DNA from 4 places in the Metabacillus elymi genome. Region 2 is predicted to be linked to each of the others. Evidence: a T-box and tRNA genes for the amino acid it is inferred to sense, from the RefSeq annotation. Region 2 holds a T-box; the other regions hold tRNA genes.
The links. The T-box of region 2 lies ahead of HUW50_RS01770 (valine--tRNA ligase). A T-box ahead of a tRNA ligase gene usually reads a tRNA of that ligase, here a tRNA-Val.

Region 1: it has a tRNA-Val gene. The T-box ahead of HUW50_RS01770 (valine--tRNA ligase) is inferred to sense a tRNA for this amino acid. The anticodon was not compared.
Region 3: it has a tRNA-Val gene. The T-box ahead of HUW50_RS01770 (valine--tRNA ligase) is inferred to sense a tRNA for this amino acid. The anticodon was not compared.
Region 4: it has a tRNA-Val gene. The T-box ahead of HUW50_RS01770 (valine--tRNA ligase) is inferred to sense a tRNA for this amino acid. The anticodon was not compared.

What each region holds. Positions count from the first base shown of each region.
Region 1 is NZ_CP055263.1:2,555,446-2,559,639, forward strand. It holds rRNA gene HUW50_RS12100 (23S ribosomal RNA) at 1-2,008, shown strand, start outside; rRNA gene rrf (5S ribosomal RNA) at 2,133-2,248, shown strand; tRNA gene HUW50_RS12110 (tRNA-Asn) at 2,265-2,339, shown strand; tRNA gene HUW50_RS12115 (tRNA-Ser) at 2,344-2,435, shown strand; tRNA gene HUW50_RS12120 (tRNA-Glu) at 2,454-2,528, shown strand; tRNA gene HUW50_RS12125 (tRNA-Val) at 2,532-2,607, shown strand; tRNA gene HUW50_RS12130 (tRNA-Met) at 2,636-2,712, shown strand; tRNA gene HUW50_RS12135 (tRNA-Asp) at 2,716-2,792, shown strand; tRNA gene HUW50_RS12140 (tRNA-Phe) at 2,951-3,023, shown strand; tRNA gene HUW50_RS12145 (tRNA-Thr) at 3,056-3,128, shown strand; tRNA gene HUW50_RS12150 (tRNA-Tyr) at 3,144-3,227, shown strand; tRNA gene HUW50_RS12155 (tRNA-Trp) at 3,236-3,309, shown strand; tRNA gene HUW50_RS12160 (tRNA-His) at 3,325-3,400, shown strand; tRNA gene HUW50_RS12165 (tRNA-Gln) at 3,442-3,516, shown strand; tRNA gene HUW50_RS12170 (tRNA-Gly) at 3,580-3,654, shown strand; tRNA gene HUW50_RS12175 (tRNA-Cys) at 3,666-3,739, shown strand; tRNA gene HUW50_RS12180 (tRNA-Leu) at 3,756-3,841, shown strand; tRNA gene HUW50_RS12185 (tRNA-Leu) at 3,862-3,943, shown strand; gene HUW50_RS12190 (DUF3231 family protein) at 4,154-4,194, shown strand, end outside.
Region 2 is NZ_CP055263.1:344,432-348,625, forward strand. It holds gene HUW50_RS01770 (valine--tRNA ligase) at 1-2,544, opposite strand, end outside; T-box leader at 2,829-3,258, opposite strand; gene HUW50_RS01775 (hypothetical protein) at 3,495-3,686, shown strand; gene ysxE (spore coat protein YsxE) at 3,802-4,194, opposite strand, start outside.
Region 3 is NZ_CP055263.1:1,306,666-1,310,859, forward strand. It holds tRNA gene HUW50_RS06310 (tRNA-Ile) at 10-83, opposite strand; tRNA gene HUW50_RS06315 (tRNA-Gly) at 95-168, opposite strand; tRNA gene HUW50_RS06320 (tRNA-His) at 176-251, opposite strand; tRNA gene HUW50_RS06325 (tRNA-Trp) at 267-340, opposite strand; tRNA gene HUW50_RS06330 (tRNA-Tyr) at 349-432, opposite strand; tRNA gene HUW50_RS06335 (tRNA-Phe) at 467-542, opposite strand; tRNA gene HUW50_RS06340 (tRNA-Asp) at 709-785, opposite strand; tRNA gene HUW50_RS06345 (tRNA-Met) at 859-935, opposite strand; tRNA gene HUW50_RS06350 (tRNA-Ser) at 1,123-1,215, opposite strand; tRNA gene HUW50_RS06355 (tRNA-Pro) at 1,251-1,327, opposite strand; tRNA gene HUW50_RS06360 (tRNA-Arg) at 1,334-1,410, opposite strand; tRNA gene HUW50_RS06365 (tRNA-Leu) at 1,546-1,634, opposite strand; tRNA gene HUW50_RS06370 (tRNA-Leu) at 1,653-1,735, opposite strand; tRNA gene HUW50_RS06375 (tRNA-Lys) at 1,751-1,823, opposite strand; tRNA gene HUW50_RS06380 (tRNA-Thr) at 1,989-2,064, opposite strand; tRNA gene HUW50_RS06385 (tRNA-Val) at 2,079-2,154, opposite strand; tRNA gene HUW50_RS06390 (tRNA-Glu) at 2,158-2,232, opposite strand; rRNA gene rrf (5S ribosomal RNA) at 2,278-2,393, opposite strand; rRNA gene HUW50_RS06400 (23S ribosomal RNA) at 2,471-4,194, opposite strand, start outside.
Region 4 is NZ_CP055263.1:612,315-616,508, reverse strand. It holds rRNA gene HUW50_RS03095 (23S ribosomal RNA) at 1-1,495, shown strand, start outside; rRNA gene rrf (5S ribosomal RNA) at 1,621-1,736, shown strand; tRNA gene HUW50_RS03085 (tRNA-Val) at 1,766-1,841, shown strand; tRNA gene HUW50_RS03080 (tRNA-Thr) at 1,857-1,932, shown strand; tRNA gene HUW50_RS03075 (tRNA-Lys) at 2,104-2,179, shown strand; tRNA gene HUW50_RS03070 (tRNA-Leu) at 2,192-2,274, shown strand; tRNA gene HUW50_RS03065 (tRNA-Gly) at 2,288-2,359, shown strand; tRNA gene HUW50_RS03060 (tRNA-Leu) at 2,370-2,458, shown strand; tRNA gene HUW50_RS03055 (tRNA-Arg) at 2,469-2,545, shown strand; tRNA gene HUW50_RS03050 (tRNA-Pro) at 2,551-2,627, shown strand; tRNA gene HUW50_RS03045 (tRNA-Ala) at 2,644-2,719, shown strand; tRNA gene HUW50_RS03040 (tRNA-Met) at 2,747-2,823, shown strand; tRNA gene HUW50_RS03035 (tRNA-Ile) at 2,828-2,904, shown strand; tRNA gene HUW50_RS03030 (tRNA-Ser) at 2,920-3,012, shown strand; tRNA gene HUW50_RS03025 (tRNA-Met) at 3,041-3,117, shown strand; tRNA gene HUW50_RS03020 (tRNA-Asp) at 3,191-3,267, shown strand; tRNA gene HUW50_RS03015 (tRNA-Phe) at 3,425-3,500, shown strand; tRNA gene HUW50_RS03010 (tRNA-His) at 3,528-3,603, shown strand; tRNA gene HUW50_RS03005 (tRNA-Gly) at 3,614-3,687, shown strand; tRNA gene HUW50_RS03000 (tRNA-Ile) at 3,699-3,775, shown strand; tRNA gene HUW50_RS02995 (tRNA-Asn) at 3,790-3,864, shown strand; tRNA gene HUW50_RS02990 (tRNA-Ser) at 3,872-3,962, shown strand; tRNA gene HUW50_RS02985 (tRNA-Glu) at 3,982-4,053, shown strand.

The DNA of each region.
Region 1 (4,194 bases), 2.2 Mb from region 2:
AGGGGCCCCCAACGGGTTACCGAATTCAGTCAAACTCCGAATGCCAAAGACTTATATTCAGGAGTCAGACTGCGAGTGATAAGATCCGTAGTCAAGAGGGAAACAGCCCAGACCACCAGCTAAGGTCCCAAAGTATACGTTAAGTGGAAAAGGATGTGGAGTTGCTTAGACAACCAGGATGTTGGCTTAGAAGCAGCCACCATTTAAAGAGTGCGTAATAGCTCACTGGTCGAGTGACTCTGCGCCGAAAATGTACCGGGGCTAAACGTATCACCGAAGCTGTGGACTGTTCTTTTAGAACAGTGGTAGGAGAGCGTTCTAAGGGCTGTGAAGCTAGACCGTAAGGACTAGTGGAGCGCTTAGAAGTGAGAATGCCGGTATGAGTAGCGAAAGAGGGGTGAGAATCCCCTCCACCGAATGCCTAAGGTTTCCTGAGGAAGGCTCGTCCGCTCAGGGTAAGTCGGGACCTAAGCCGAGGCCGAAAGGCGTAGGCGATGGACAACAGGTTGAAATTCCTGTACCACCTCCTCACCATTTGAGCAATGGGGGGACGCAGAAGGATAGGGTAAGCGCGCTGTTGGATATGCGCGTCCAAGCAGTTAGGCTGACAACGAGGCAAATCCCGTTGTCGTATAAGGCTGAGCTGTGATGGCGAGGGAACTATAGTACCGAAGTTCCTGATTCCACACTGCCAAGAAAAGCCTCTAGCGAGGTGAGAGGTGCCCGTACCGCAAACCGACACAGGTAGGCGAGGAGAGAATCCTAAGGTGAGCGAGAGAACTCTCGTTAAGGAACTCGGCAAAATGACCCCGTAACTTCGGGAGAAGGGGTGCTTTTTAGGGTGAATAGCCCGGAAAAGCCGCAGTGAATAGGCCCAGGCGACTGTTTAGCAAAAACACAGGTCTCTGCGAAGCCGCAAGGCGAAGTATAGGGGCTGACGCCTGCCCGGTGCTGGAAGGTTAAGGGGAGAGGTTAGCGTAAGCGAAGCTTTGAACCGAAGCCCCAGTAAACGGCGGCCGTAACTATAACGGTCCTAAGGTAGCGAAATTCCTTGTCGGGTAAGTTCCGACCCGCACGAAAGGCGTAACGATCTGGGCACTGTCTCAACGAGAGACTCGGTGAAATTATAGTACCTGTGAAGATGCAGGTTACCCGCGACAGGACGGAAAGACCCCGTGGAGCTTTACTGTAGCCTGATATTGAATTTTGGTACAGCTTGTACAGGATAGGTAGGAGCCTGAGAAGCCGGAGCGCTAGCTTCGGTGGAGGCGTCGGTGGGATACTACCCTGGCTGTATTGAAATTCTAACCCACAGCCCTTATCGGGCTGGGAGACAGTGTCAGGTGGGCAGTTTGACTGGGGCGGTCGCCTCCTAAAATGTAACGGAGGCGCCCAAAGGTTCCCTCAGAATGGTTGGAAATCATTCGTAGAGTGTAAAGGCACAAGGGAGCTTGACTGCGAGACCTACAAGTCGAGCAGGGACGAAAGTCGGGCTTAGTGATCCGGTGGTTCCGCATGGAAGGGCCATCGCTCAACGGATAAAAGCTACCCCGGGGATAACAGGCTTATCTCCCCCAAGAGTCCACATCGACGGGGAGGTTTGGCACCTCGATGTCGGCTCATCGCATCCTGGGGCTGTAGTCGGTCCCAAGGGTTGGGCTGTTCGCCCATTAAAGCGGTACGCGAGCTGGGTTCAGAACGTCGTGAGACAGTTCGGTCCCTATCCGTCGTGGGCGTAGGAAATTTGAGAGGAGCTGTCCTTAGTACGAGAGGACCGGGATGGACGCACCGCTGGTGTACCAGTTGTCTTGCCAAAGGCATAGCTGGGTAGCTATGTGCGGAAGGGATAAGTGCTGAAAGCATCTAAGCATGAAGCCCCCCTCAAGATGAGATTTCCCATAGCGTAAGCTAGTAAGATCCCTGAAAGATGATCAGGTTGATAGGTCTGAGGTGGAAGCGCGGTGACGTGTGGAGCTGACAGATACTAATCGATCGAGGACTTAACCTAATAAAAGCGTTAAATGAATTGAATTGAATTGTGAATCGTTATCTAGTTTTGAAGGAATATAAAAAGTTTAAAAAAACACTTGAAATATTCTTCTAAAATAGTATAATAGTCTTTGTCACAAATGTCTGGTGATGATGGCGAAGAGGTCACACCCGTTCCCATGCCGAACACGGAAGTTAAGCTCTTCAGCGCCGATGGTAGTTGGGGGTTTCCCCCTGTGAGAGTAGGACGTCGCCAGGCTGTTATATTATATTATTCCGCAGTAGCTCAGTGGTAGAGCTATCGGCTGTTAACCGATCGGTCGTAGGTTCGAGTCCTACCTGCGGAGCCATTTTGGAGAGCTGTCCGAGTGGCCGAAGGAGCACGATTGGAAATCGTGTAGGCGGTGTAAGCTGTCTCAAGGGTTCAAATCCCTTGCTCTCCGCCACTACTTATAATAAATAATGGCCCGTTGGTCAAGCGGTTAAGACACCGCCCTTTCACGGCGGTAACACGGGTTCGAATCCCGTACGGGTCACCATATGGAGGATTAGCTCAGCTGGGAGAGCATCTGCCTTACAAGCAGAGGGTCGGCGGTTCGATCCCGTCATCCTCCACCATTTTAAAACCTAGAACAACTATTATTATCGCGGGGTGGAGCAGTCTGGTAGCTCGTCGGGCTCATAACCCGAAGGTCGCAGGTTCAAATCCTGTCCCCGCAACCAAATGGTCCGGTAGTTCAGTTGGTTAGAATGCCTGCCTGTCACGCAGGAGGTCGCGGGTTCGAGTCCCGTCCGGACCGCCATTTTCTTAAGTTACTTTTCTCAAGTAAAAGGGTTTCGATAAACGAGAAGATCAAGGAAGCGATTGAACGATCACCGGAGCGTATGTCAATACGTGAGGATGTGAGTGAAAGAGCTGACGCAGAGGTTCGAAGTTTAGCGGAAGCCGTAAACTCAATATGGCTCGGTAGCTCAGTTGGTAGAGCAATGGACTGAAAATCCATGTGTCGGCGGTTCGATTCCGTCCCGAGCCACCTTTAAAGAAAAGATTTTGAAATTTAAGTACGCCGGTGTAGCTCAACTGGTAGAGCAACTGACTTGTAATCAGTAGGTTGGGGGTTCAAGTCCTCTTGCCGGCACTGTTTCACACATATGGAGGGGTAGCGAAGTGGCTAAACGCGGCGGACTGTAAATCCGCTCCTTAGGGTTCGGCAGTTCGAATCTGCCCCCCTCCACCATTTAAAATAGGGGCATAGTTTAACGGTAGAATAGAGGTCTCCAAAACCTTTGGTGTGGGTTCGATTCCTACTGCCCCTGCCAATTTAAAATATAGTGGCGATTGTGGCGAAGTGGTTAACGCACCTGATTGTGGTTCAGGCATTCGTGGGTTCGATTCCCATCAGTCGCCCCATTTATTTTATATTAAAAATAACTCTCATGAAAATTCATCGATGGGCTATAGCCAAGCGGTAAGGCATCGCACTTTGACTGCGACATGCGTTGGTTCGAATCCAGCTAGCCCAGCCATTTCTTATACACATTTTCGTTTCTCTTGCATAGGCTAGAGTATACGGTTAAATAAGTTAGATTGCGGAAGTAGTTCAGTGGTAGAACACCACCTTGCCAAGGTGGGGGTCGCGGGTTCGAATCCCGTCTTCCGCTCCAGTTTTATGAATGGCGGCATAGCCAAGTGGTAAGGCAGAGGTCTGCAAAACCTTTATCACCGGTTCAAATCCGGTTGCCGCCTCCATTTAAACTACACCCTTGCCGGGGTGGCGGAACTGGCAGACGCACAGGACTTAAAATCCTGCGGTAGGTGACTACCGTACCGGTTCGATTCCGGTCCTCGGCACTTTTGATTTTATTTTTTTTGCCAGTGTGGCGGAATTGGCAGACGCGCACGACTCAAAATCGTGTTCCGTGAGGAGTGTCGGTTCGACCCCGACCACTGGTATCAAATGGAATTCTCGAACGTTATAGCGACGTTATTTCAGCGTAATTATTCGCAGAAATAACGTCGCTTTTTTGCGTTTAAGGCTATGATAAATGTAGATATATATTCAAACCCGTAAATACGAATTTATAACTTAAGCAGCATTTACTAAAAAATAAGAATCACATAACTATTGCTTTATTAGAGGATAATAATCTAAGAGGTGATAATATGGAAAAAGATAAATTAAAACTCACATCTTCCGAAATAGG
Region 2 (4,194 bases):
TAAGAAGCCTTCATTACCTAATTTCTTCTGAACGCGTTCTACTTCTTTATCAAGCTTTTCACGTTCTTTTTCTAAACGATTAATTTCCTCTTCAATATTGATTAATCCTTCAATAGGTAAAATGATCTCTGCACCCGTGACAACAGCTGTCATTGATTTTTCAGAAGACGAAAGATCCGTAGCAATTGTTAAAGAGCTTGTGTTACAGAAGCGCTCTATATATGCACGATTGGTTTCAAGCTGATTTAACACATCTTCGTCTTTTGCTTTTATTTGCATTTCAATTTGTTTACTCATAGGTGTATTTACTTCTGAGCGAATATTACGAACCGCTCGAATTACTTCCACTAATAGCTTCATCTCAGATGCTGCATGATTGTCTGTTAGCTCCTCATTTACAGTAGGCCAAGCTGCAACAGTAATTGATTCACCATTATGTGGTAATGATTGCCATATTTCTTCTGTAATAAATGGCATAAACGGGTGTAATAATCTCATCGTGTTATCGAGTACATAGCCGAGAATTGAACGTGTTGTCTTTTTCGCTGCTTCATCTTCCCCGTATAAAGGAAGCTTTGCCATTTCAATATACCAATCACAGAAATCATCCCAAATGAAGTTGTAAAGAAGTCTTCCAACTTCACCAAATTCATATTTATCAGCAAGCTTTGTAACATTTTCAATCGTTTCATTTAAGCGTGTTAAAATCCATTTATCTGCAACAGATTTTTCGCCTGTTAAATCTATTTCTTCATAAGTTAAGCCGTCCATATTCATTAACGCAAACCGGGAAGCATTCCAAATTTTGTTCGCAAAGTTCCAAGTCGATTCTACTTTTTCATAGCTGAAACGTAAATCCTGACCTGGTGAGCTTCCTGTTGATAAGAAGAAACGTAGTGAATCAGCACCATATTGATCAATAACTTCCATCGGGTCAACACCATTACCAAGTGATTTACTCATTTTACGACCTTGGTCATCACGTACTAAGCCATGAATTAAGACATCCTTAAACGGACGTTTGCCAGTGAATTCTAGACCTTGGAAAATCATTCTTGATACCCAGAAGAAAATAATATCATAACCTGTTACAAGAACATCTGTTGGATAGTAACGTTTGAAATCAGCTGATTCTGTATCAGGCCAGCCCATTGTAGAGAAAGGCCATAACGCTGAACTGAACCATGTATCAAGGACATCATGATCTTGCTCCCAGTTTTCAATATCTGCTGGCGGTTCTTGATTTACATACACTTCCCCTGTTTCTTTATGGTACCAAGCTGGAATTCGATGTCCCCACCAAAGCTGACGCGAAATACACCAATCACGAATATTTTCCATCCAGCGTAAGTATGTTTTTTCGAAACGATCTGGAACAAAATTTACTTTTTCTTCATCTTCTTGTAGCTTTATTGCTTCATCGGCTAATGGCTGCATTTTAACAAACCACTGGGTTGAAAGATAAGGTTCAACAACAGCACCGCTTCTTTCACTATGTCCAACTGAATGCATATGCTCTTCAATTTTGAATAGTACTCCTTGATCTTGTAGGTCCTTAACAATGTTTTTTCTACATTCAAAACGATCTAAACCATTATAAATACCTGCTTTTGCATTCATAGTACCGTCTTCATTCATAACAAGAATTCGTTCTAAGTTATGTCGGTTACCAACTTCAAAGTCATTAGGGTCATGAGCAGGAGTTATTTTTACCGCTCCTGAACCGAAGTCCATATCAACATAATCATCACCGACAATTGGAATTTCCCGACCTACTATCGGTAATACAACTTTCTTACCAATTAAATGCTTATAGCGCTCATCTTCAGGGTGCACTGCTACAGCAGTATCACCTAGCATCGTTTCAGGACGTGTTGTTGCAACTTCAATTGATCCAGAACCATCAGCTAACGGGTAACGCAGATGATAAAAGGCACCTTGAACATCTTTATAAATAACTTCAATATCTGATAGAGCTGTTTTTGTTTGTGGGTCCCAGTTAATAATATACTCACCACGGTAAATAAGTCCCTTATTATAAAGCGTAACAAATACCTCTCGTACAGCTTTTGATAGGCCTTCATCAAGTGTAAAACGCTCGCGTGAATAATCTAAGCCTAGGCCAACCTTTGCCCACTGCTCACGAATATGACCCGCGTACTCGTCCTTCCACTTCCAAGTTTCTTCAACGAATTTTTCACGACCTAAGTCATAACGGGATTTACCCTCTTCACGAAGCTTTGCTTCAACTTTCGCTTGCGTTGCGATCCCTGCATGATCCATCCCTGGAAGCCATAGAACATCATAGCCTTGCATTCTTTTCATACGAGTAACAATATCTTGAAGTGTTGTATCCCATGCATGACCTAAATGAAGTTTACCTGTAACATTTGGTGGTGGAATAACAATTGTATAAGGCTGCTTCGTTTCATCACCAGTTGCTTCGAAATATTTTCCCTCTAGCCAAAAAGAATAGCGGTTTTTTTCGATTGTATTTGGATCATACTTTGTTGGTAATTCATGCTGTTGTTCATTGTTTCCCATTATGTTTCCTCCTTTATATAATTCCGTTTTTCATAACTTGTTGAAATGAAAACGTTATGTACAAAAGCGCAAGCGCCTTGATCAGCCTCAGGCAAATAAGATGATTTAGAATAGAAGGCGTTCTTTGCCTTCAATTCTAAATTAGCTAGACCCTAGAGGGGCTAGGCGCTGGAGCTGGATGTCGTGCGCCTAGCCACAGTTCAAGAATTTTATAATTTCCTAAACGAGTACAAATCACTTTTGGTGCCTTACCTTCATACAAAATAAAAACTCCTTCCATCCACTAAAAGGACGAAAGGAGAAAATTTTCGCGGTACCACCTTTTTTCATAGACCAGGAACAAAAGCGCAAGCGCCTTGATCAGCGACGAGAAACAAGAGCACTCCGTATGAGATAAAGGAAACACGAAGAGCGTAAGCGATTCGATGTTGACTTAGCGTATAAGGAGTGTGAAGTTCACTAGGCGCTGGAGCTGGATGTCAAAGCGCTAATCCATAGTACAAGAATTTTTATAATTCCCTTAACTATAAGAAATACGCAAGCATAGTCTATGCACTCAAGATTTATAACGGTCTACACCGGCTTCTCCTACTTAATTCAAAGAAGCAACTCCTGGGCGACCTTCCAATTTATCTACGTAAGAAATCTTCCAGCAAATGATTTCTCTCTCTGTAACGAGACAGCAATTGTACTCTTCCCATTCAACGTTTATCGATTTATTATATTGATCTATTCTATATTACTAAAAAAATCTTTTTTTCGTCAATATCTTCACCATTTTTATCTGCTAATATACAGGCACCTATCCCGATTGTAATGCATATTTTTATAGTACGTAGATTCCTACAAGTATCAAAACATATTTCGTTGTTAATTTTCCGATCATTTTCCATAGAGAAAGATAAGAATTTACTTATTAGCGAAGGCATAAAATGAGGAGGAGTTGTGACATGAAGAAGCGGTATAATCCTTACACGCTCCCGCCATGGGTAAGACAGGTGCGAGAAATCGGTATCCAAATTATTATTCCATTAACAATTTTTCAAGGTATTCGAACAGTTTTCTTTCCAACATCCTTTGATGTACTATTACTTGCTCTCTTAATTTTGTTAGCTGTTGCGTTTCGTTATGATTGGATCTAAAATTTTGTTCATTTCTTTAAATACATTTATACAGTTGCTATAGATAATCTCCTATTTTTCATTTTAAAAAAGAGGCTGACACAAAGTGTTAGCCTCTTTATACTACCACATCGTTCTAGCCTGAAGATTCTTCTTGCATTTTCTTTTTCTCTTCAATTTCGGATATCTTCATCACGATGTATTCAATGTTTTTAAAATGCCAATAAGCTTTTAATAATTGCTTGTTCCTTTCTAACTCAGATTGAGTATTATCATTATGGACGTAGTTTTTAATGATACGACAAATTCGGTCTGGATAGGCTAGGTAGCTAAGGAACAACAGTATTTCTCCTTTTGTATAAGGATAGCTTTTCTGATACGTATAAAACCAATTAACACAATCATTACATTGATTAGGATAAGTCTTTCCTGTATGATTCAAGAACAATAGGAAATCATCAATCGGTGAAGCATATTTTGCACGTTCAAAATTCGTTAAGTACCCTGCGTTATTTTCATCATATAAAAA
Region 3 (4,194 bases), 960 kb from region 2:
ATTAAATGATGGGCCTAAATGGACTCGAACCATCGACCTCACGCTTATCAGGCGTGCGCTCTAACCAGCTGAGCTATAGGCCCATTTTAAAAATTGGAGCGGGTGAAGGGAATCGAACCCTCATCATCAGCTTGGAAGGCTGAGGTTTTACCACTAAACTACACCCGCAAGTAAATGGGGCGACTGATGGGAATCGAACCCACGAATGCCTGAACCACAATCAGGTGCGTTAACCACTTCGCCACAATCGCCACTATATTTTAAACTGGCAGGGGCAGTAGGAATCGAACCCACATCAAAGGTTTTGGAGACCTCTATTCTACCGTTAAACTATGCCCCTATTTTAAATGGTGGAGGGGGGCAGATTCGAACTGCCGAACCCTAAGGAGCGGATTTACAGTCCGCCGCGTTTAGCCACTTCGCTACCCCTCCACGTATTTTCAATATTTAGATAATTTATGTTAAATGGTGGCTCGGGACGGAATCGAACCGCCGACACATGGATTTTCAGTCCATTGCTCTACCAACTGAGCTACCGAGCCATTTAGTTTACGGCTTCCACTAAGCTTCGAATCTCTTCATCAGCTCCATCGCTCACATCCTCACTCACGTATTTACATACGCTCCGGTGTTCGCTCAGTCGCTTCCTCGACCTTCTCGCTTATTGAAACCCTTCTCCTTGAGACAAGGGAGTTTTAAAAATAAAAATGGCGGTCCGGACGGGACTCGAACCCGCGACCTCCTGCGTGACAGGCAGGCATTCTAACCAACTGAACTACCGGACCATTTGGTTGCACTAAAGCACTCCTATGTTTCCTTGCTAAGAAGTAAGAGCAACGGAGTTTCGTCAACTGAATTTGGTTGCGGGGACAGGATTTGAACCTGCGACCTTCGGGTTATGAGCCCGACGAGCTACCAGACTGCTCCACCCCGCGATAATAAAAATAATAAAAATAATAAAGATATCCTATGCATATTGTTTCTGCTTATACGGACCGTCCCGATTTCAGGAAGTAAATTCAAGATGCTGTTCAATCGGTACGCTGATGTTAATCAATGAAGCATATTCGTTCGTGCTCCACCCCGCGATAATAGAAATATAAATTTTAATTAAAAAAAGTATGGAGGAGGAAGGGGGATTCGAACCCCCGCGGGTTTTGACACCCCTGTCGGTTTTCAAGACCGATCCCTTCAGCCGGACTTGGGTATTCCTCCAAGTATATGGACCTTATATAACCAAAAACTTTGACTGGTCGGGAAGACAGGATTCGAACCTGCGACCCCTTGGTCCCAAACCAAGTGCTCTACCAAGCTGAGCTACTTCCCGGTTATATGGCGCGCCCGAGAGGAGTCGAACCCCTAACCTTTTGATCCGTAGTCAAACGCTCTATCCAATTGAGCTACGGGCGCATTAAATATATTTGTCTAGCTACGAAAGCCAAACCGTACGGCTGTTTCACTTCTTCCTGCGGAGTCAAACAACGACTCCTTCTCAGAAGCTCCAACATCCTATCGGTTTAAGCGGGCTTTCTCCGCTTTTCTAAGTGGTGCCGAGGACCGGAATCGAACCGGTACGGTAGTCACCTACCGCAGGATTTTAAGTCCTGTGCGTCTGCCAGTTCCGCCACCCCGGCACTTTGCTAATGTAGAAATGCGGGTGAAGGGACTTGAACCCCCACGTCACAAGGACACTAGATCCTAAGTCTAGCGCGTCTGCCAATTCCGCCACACCCGCAAGATGTGTATATGATGAGCCATGAAGGACTCGAACCTTCGACCCTCTGATTAAAAGTCAGATGCTCTACCAACTGAGCTAATGGCTCATTATAAAAATGAGTAGTATTATGTTGTTTTGCACTTGTGATGACGCCCATATTTCAGAAAGTCTAATCAAGTAGTAGTTCAATATGTGCGCTGAAGTATCGCTTTGATGCTTATTCGATCGTGCTCTACCAACTGAGCTAATGGCTCATATATAAATAATAAAGTGGTGCCGGCAAGAGGACTTGAACCCCCAACCTACTGATTACAAGTCAGTTGCTCTACCAGTTGAGCTACACCGGCACAATAAATTTAGATGGTGGAGGATGACGGGATCGAACCGCCGACCCTCTGCTTGTAAGGCAGATGCTCTCCCAGCTGAGCTAATCCTCCAAATGGTGACCCGTACGGGATTCGAACCCGTGTTACCGCCGTGAAAGGGCGGTGTCTTAACCGCTTGACCAACGGGCCAATTACAAAAACAAACAAAATAATAGCCCCGAATAAGGGGCTTTTGCCTGGCAACGTCCTACTCTCACAGGGGGAAACCCCCAACTACCATCGGCGCTGAAGAGCTTAACTTCCGTGTTCGGCATGGGAACGGGTGTGGCCTCTTCGCCATCATTACCAGACAAATTTAATTGAAAGGTTGTTCCTTCAAAACTAGATAACGATTTACAATTCAATTCACTTCATTTAACGCTTTTATTAGGTTAAGTCCTCGATCGATTAGTATCTGTCAGCTCCACACGTCACCGCGCTTCCACCTCAGACCTATCAACCTGATCATCTTTCAGGGATCTTACTAGCTTACGCTATGGGAAATCTCATCTTGAGGGGGCTTCATGCTTAGATGCTTTCAGCACTTATCCCTTCCGCACATAGCTACCCAGCTATGCCTTTGGCAAGACAACTGGTACACCAGCGGTGCGTCCATCCCGGTCCTCTCGTACTAAGGACAGCTCCTCTCAAATTTCCTACGCCCACGACGGATAGGGACCGAACTGTCTCACGACGTTCTGAACCCAGCTCGCGTACCGCTTTAATGGGCGAACAGCCCAACCCTTGGGACCGACTACAGCCCCAGGATGCGATGAGCCGACATCGAGGTGCCAAACCTCCCCGTCGATGTGGACTCTTGGGGGAGATAAGCCTGTTATCCCCGGGGTAGCTTTTATCCGTTGAGCGATGGCCCTTCCATGCGGAACCACCGGATCACTAAGCCCGACTTTCGTCCCTGCTCGACTTGTAGGTCTCGCAGTCAAGCTCCCTTGTGCCTTTACACTCTACGAATGATTTCCAACCATTCTGAGGGAACCTTTGGGCGCCTCCGTTACATTTTAGGAGGCGACCGCCCCAGTCAAACTGCCCACCTGACACTGTCTCCCAGCCCGATAAGGGCTGTGGGTTAGAATTTCAATACAGCCAGGGTAGTATCCCACCGACGCCTCCACCGAAGCTAGCGCTCCGGCTTCTCAGGCTCCTACCTATCCTGTACAAGCTGTACCAAAATTCAATATCAGGCTACAGTAAAGCTCCACGGGGTCTTTCCGTCCTGTCGCGGGTAACCTGCATCTTCACAGGTACTATAATTTCACCGAGTCTCTCGTTGAGACAGTGCCCAGATCGTTACGCCTTTCGTGCGGGTCGGAACTTACCCGACAAGGAATTTCGCTACCTTAGGACCGTTATAGTTACGGCCGCCGTTTACTGGGGCTTCGGTTCAAAGCTTCGCTTACGCTAACCTCTCCCCTTAACCTTCCAGCACCGGGCAGGCGTCAGCCCCTATACTTCGCCTTGCGGCTTCGCAGAGACCTGTGTTTTTGCTAAACAGTCGCCTGGGCCTATTCACTGCGGCTTTTCCGGGCTATTCACCCTAAAAAGCACCCCTTCTCCCGAAGTTACGGGGTCATTTTGCCGAGTTCCTTAACGAGAGTTCTCTCGCTCACCTTAGGATTCTCTCCTCGCCTACCTGTGTCGGTTTGCGGTACGGGCACCTCTCACCTCGCTAGAGGCTTTTCTTGGCAGTGTGGAATCAGGAACTTCGGTACTATAGTTCCCTCGCCATCACAGCTCAGCCTTATGTGACAACGGGATTTGCCTCGTTGTCAGCCTAACTGCTTGGACGCGCATATCCAACAGCGCGCTTACCCTATCCTTCTGCGTCCCCCCATTGCTCAAATGGTGAGGAGGTGGTACAGGAATTTCAACCTGTTGTCCATCGCCTACGCCTTTCGGCCTCGGCTTAGGTCCCGACTTACCCTGAGCGGACGAGCCTTCCTCAGGAAACCTTAGGCATTCGGTGGAGGGGATTCTCACCCCTCTTTCGCTACTCATACCGGCATTCTCACTTCTAAGCGCTCCACTAGTCCTTACGGTCTAGCTTCACAGCCCTTAGAACGCTCTCCTACCACTGTTCTAAAAGAACAGTCC
Region 4 (4,194 bases), 270 kb from region 2:
TCCTGTACCACCTCCTCACCATTTGAGCAATGGGGGGACGCAGAAGGATAGGGTAAGCGCGCTGTTGGATATGCGCGTCCAAGCAGTTAGGCTGACAACGAGGCAAATCCCGTTGTCACATAAGGCTGAGCTGTGATGGCGAGGGAACTATAGTACCGAAGTTCCTGATTCCACACTGCCAAGAAAAGCCTCTAGCGAGGTGAGAGGTGCCCGTACCGCAAACCGACACAGGTAGGCGAGGAGAGAATCCTAAGGTGAGCGAGAGAACTCTCGTTAAGGAACTCGGCAAAATGACCCCGTAACTTCGGGAGAAGGGGTGCTTTTTAGGGTGAATAGCCCGGAAAAGCCGCAGTGAATAGGCCCAGGCGACTGTTTAGCAAAAACACAGGTCTCTGCGAAGCCGCAAGGCGAAGTATAGGGGCTGACGCCTGCCCGGTGCTGGAAGGTTAAGGGGAGAGGTTAGCGTAAGCGAAGCTTTGAACCGAAGCCCCAGTAAACGGCGGCCGTAACTATAACGGTCCTAAGGTAGCGAAATTCCTTGTCGGGTAAGTTCCGACCCGCACGAAAGGCGTAACGATCTGGGCACTGTCTCAACGAGAGACTCGGTGAAATTATAGTACCTGTGAAGATGCAGGTTACCCGCGACAGGACGGAAAGACCCCGTGGAGCTTTACTGTAGCCTGATATTGAATTTTGGTACAGCTTGTACAGGATAGGTAGGAGCCTGAGAAGCCGGAGCGCTAGCTTCGGTGGAGGCGTCGGTGGGATACTACCCTGGCTGTATTGAAATTCTAACCCACAGCCCTTATCGGGCTGGGAGACAGTGTCAGGTGGGCAGTTTGACTGGGGCGGTCGCCTCCTAAAATGTAACGGAGGCGCCCAAAGGTTCCCTCAGAATGGTTGGAAATCATTCGTAGAGTGTAAAGGCACAAGGGAGCTTGACTGCGAGACCTACAAGTCGAGCAGGGACGAAAGTCGGGCTTAGTGATCCGGTGGTTCCGCATGGAAGGGCCATCGCTCAACGGATAAAAGCTACCCCGGGGATAACAGGCTTATCTCCCCCAAGAGTCCACATCGACGGGGAGGTTTGGCACCTCGATGTCGGCTCATCGCATCCTGGGGCTGTAGTCGGTCCCAAGGGTTGGGCTGTTCGCCCATTAAAGCGGTACGCGAGCTGGGTTCAGAACGTCGTGAGACAGTTCGGTCCCTATCCGTCGTGGGCGTAGGAAATTTGAGAGGAGCTGTCCTTAGTACGAGAGGACCGGGATGGACGCACCGCTGGTGTACCAGTTGTCTTGCCAAAGGCATAGCTGGGTAGCTATGTGCGGAAGGGATAAGTGCTGAAAGCATCTAAGCATGAAGCCCCCCTCAAGATGAGATTTCCCATAGCGTAAGCTAGTAAGATCCCTGAAAGATGATCAGGTTGATAGGTCTGAGGTGGAAGCACGGTGACGTGTGGAGCTGACAGATACTAATCGATCGAGGACTTAACCTAATAAAAGCGTTAAATGAAGTGAATTGAATTGTGTATCGTTATCTAGTTTTGAAGGAATATATTTTTTTTGTAAAAAACACTTGAAATATTCTTTCAAAATAGTATAATAATTCTTGTCGTAATTGTCTGGTGGCGATAGCGAAGAGGTCACACCCGTTCCCATGCCGAACACGGAAGTTAAGCTCTTCAGCGCCGATGGTAGTTGGGGGTTTCCCCCTGTGAGAGTAGGACGTTGCCAGGCTGTTTCAAGAATTATATTGATCTTACAACGGAGGATTAGCTCAGCTGGGAGAGCATCTGCCTTACAAGCAGAGGGTCGGCGGTTCGATCCCGTCATCCTCCACCATTATAAACTTATTGTGCCGGTGTAGCTCAACTGGTAGAGCAACTGACTTGTAATCAGTAGGTTGGGGGTTCAAGTCCTCTTGCCGGCACCACTTAATACTACTCATTGAAAAATGAGCCATTATCTCAGTTGGTAGAGCACGATCGAATAAGCATCGAAGCGATACATCAGCGCACATATTGAGCTGCTACTTGTTTAAGCTTTCTGAAATATGGGCGTCATTACAAGAGCAAAACAACATTATACTACTCATTGAAAAAATGAGCCATTAGCTCAGTTGGTAGAGCATCTGACTTTTAATCAGAGGGTCGAAGGTTCGAGTCCTTCATGGCTCACCATTTACACACCTTGCGGGTGTGGCGGAATTGGCAGACGCGCTAGACTTAGGATCTAGTGTCCTTGTGACGTGGGGGTTCAAGTCCCTTCACCCGCATCAATTAAATATTGCGGAAGTAGTTCAGTGGTAGAACACCACCTTGCCAAGGTGGGGGTCGCGGGTTCGAATCCCGTCTTCCGCTCTTAGTAAGTGCCGGGGTGGCGGAACTGGCAGACGCACAGGACTTAAAATCCTGCGGTAGGTGACTACCGTACCGGTTCGATTCCGGTCCTCGGCACCACTTACATTATGCGCCCGTAGCTCAATTGGATAGAGCGTTTGACTACGGATCAAAAGGTTAGGGGTTCGACTCCTCTCGGGCGCGCCATATATCGGGAAGTAGCTCAGCTTGGTAGAGCACTTGGTTTGGGACCAAGGGGTCGCAGGTTCGAATCCTGTCTTCCCGACCATACTAAAACTTTCTTTGGGGCCTTAGCTCAGCTGGGAGAGCGCCTGCTTTGCACGCAGGAGGTCAGCGGTTCGATCCCGCTAGGCTCCACCATTTAGTTAAATAATAAATTTCCATTTTGGCGGTGTAGCTCAGCTGGCTAGAGCGTACGGTTCATACCCGTGAGGTCGTGGGTTCGACTCCCTCCGCCGCTACCAATTTGGACCTTTAGCTCAGCTGGTTAGAGCAGACGGCTCATAACCGTCCGGTCGTAGGTTCGAGTCCTACAAGGTCCACCATTTTCCATCATACACGGAGGAATACCCAAGTCCGGCTGAAGGGATCGGTCTTGAAAACCGACAGGGGCGTCAAAACCCGCGGGGGTTCGAATCCCCCTTCCTCCTCCATATTTTTTAAATTTTATATTTCTATTATCGCGGGGTGGAGCAGTCTGGTAGCTCGTCGGGCTCATAACCCGAAGGTCGCAGGTTCAAATCCTGTCCCCGCAACCAATTTCAGTTGACGATACTACGTTGCTCTTACTTCTTAGCGAGGAAACATAGGAGTGCTTTAGTGCAACCAAATGGTCCGGTAGTTCAGTTGGTTAGAATGCCTGCCTGTCACGCAGGAGGTCGCGGGTTCGAGTCCCGTCCGGACCGCCATTTTTAAAAAATCCCTTGTCTCAAGGAAAAGGGTTTCAATAAGCGAGAAGGTCGAGGAAGCGACTGAGCGAACACCGGAGCGTATGTAAATACGTGAGGATGTGAGTGATGGAGCTGACGAAGAGATTCGAAGCTTAGTGGAAGCCGTAAACTATATGGCTCGGTAGCTCAGTTGGTAGAGCAATGGACTGAAAATCCATGTGTCGGCGGTTCGATTCCGTCCCGAGCCACCATTTTTAAGATTAGACTTAGCTCATGTGGCGATTGTGGCGAAGTGGTTAACGCACCTGATTGTGGTTCAGGCATTCGTGGGTTCGATTCCCATCAGTCGCCCCATTTATATCTTGCGGGTGTAGTTTAGTGGTAAAACCTCAGCCTTCCAAGCTGATGATGAGGGTTCGATTCCCTTCACCCGCTCCAAAATTTAAAATGGGCCTATAGCTCAGCTGGTTAGAGCGCACGCCTGATAAGCGTGAGGTCGATGGTTCGAGTCCATTTAGGCCCACCATTTCATATTTTTATTCCGCAGTAGCTCAGTGGTAGAGCTATCGGCTGTTAACCGATCGGTCGTAGGTTCGAGTCCTACCTGCGGAGCCATATATATGGGGAAGTACTCAAGTGGCTGAAGAGGCGCCCCTGCTAAGGGTGTAGGTCGCGCGAGCGGCGCGAGGGTTCAAATCCCTCCTTCTCCGCCAGTTTATAAATATAGTTTAAGGCCCGTTGGTCAAGCGGTTAAGACACCGCCCTTTCACGGCGGTAACACGGGTTCGAATCCCGTACGGGTCATCAACAAAAAAACACTGCAAATTCGCAGTGTTTTTTTTGTTGGGATTTTTTTAAAACCGCTCCAAAAAGATCTTATTCCAAGTAGAGTGTAAAAAACCTTTGCTTTGTATTTTCTATTCTATTAGGTAGTGGTTTAAGCTT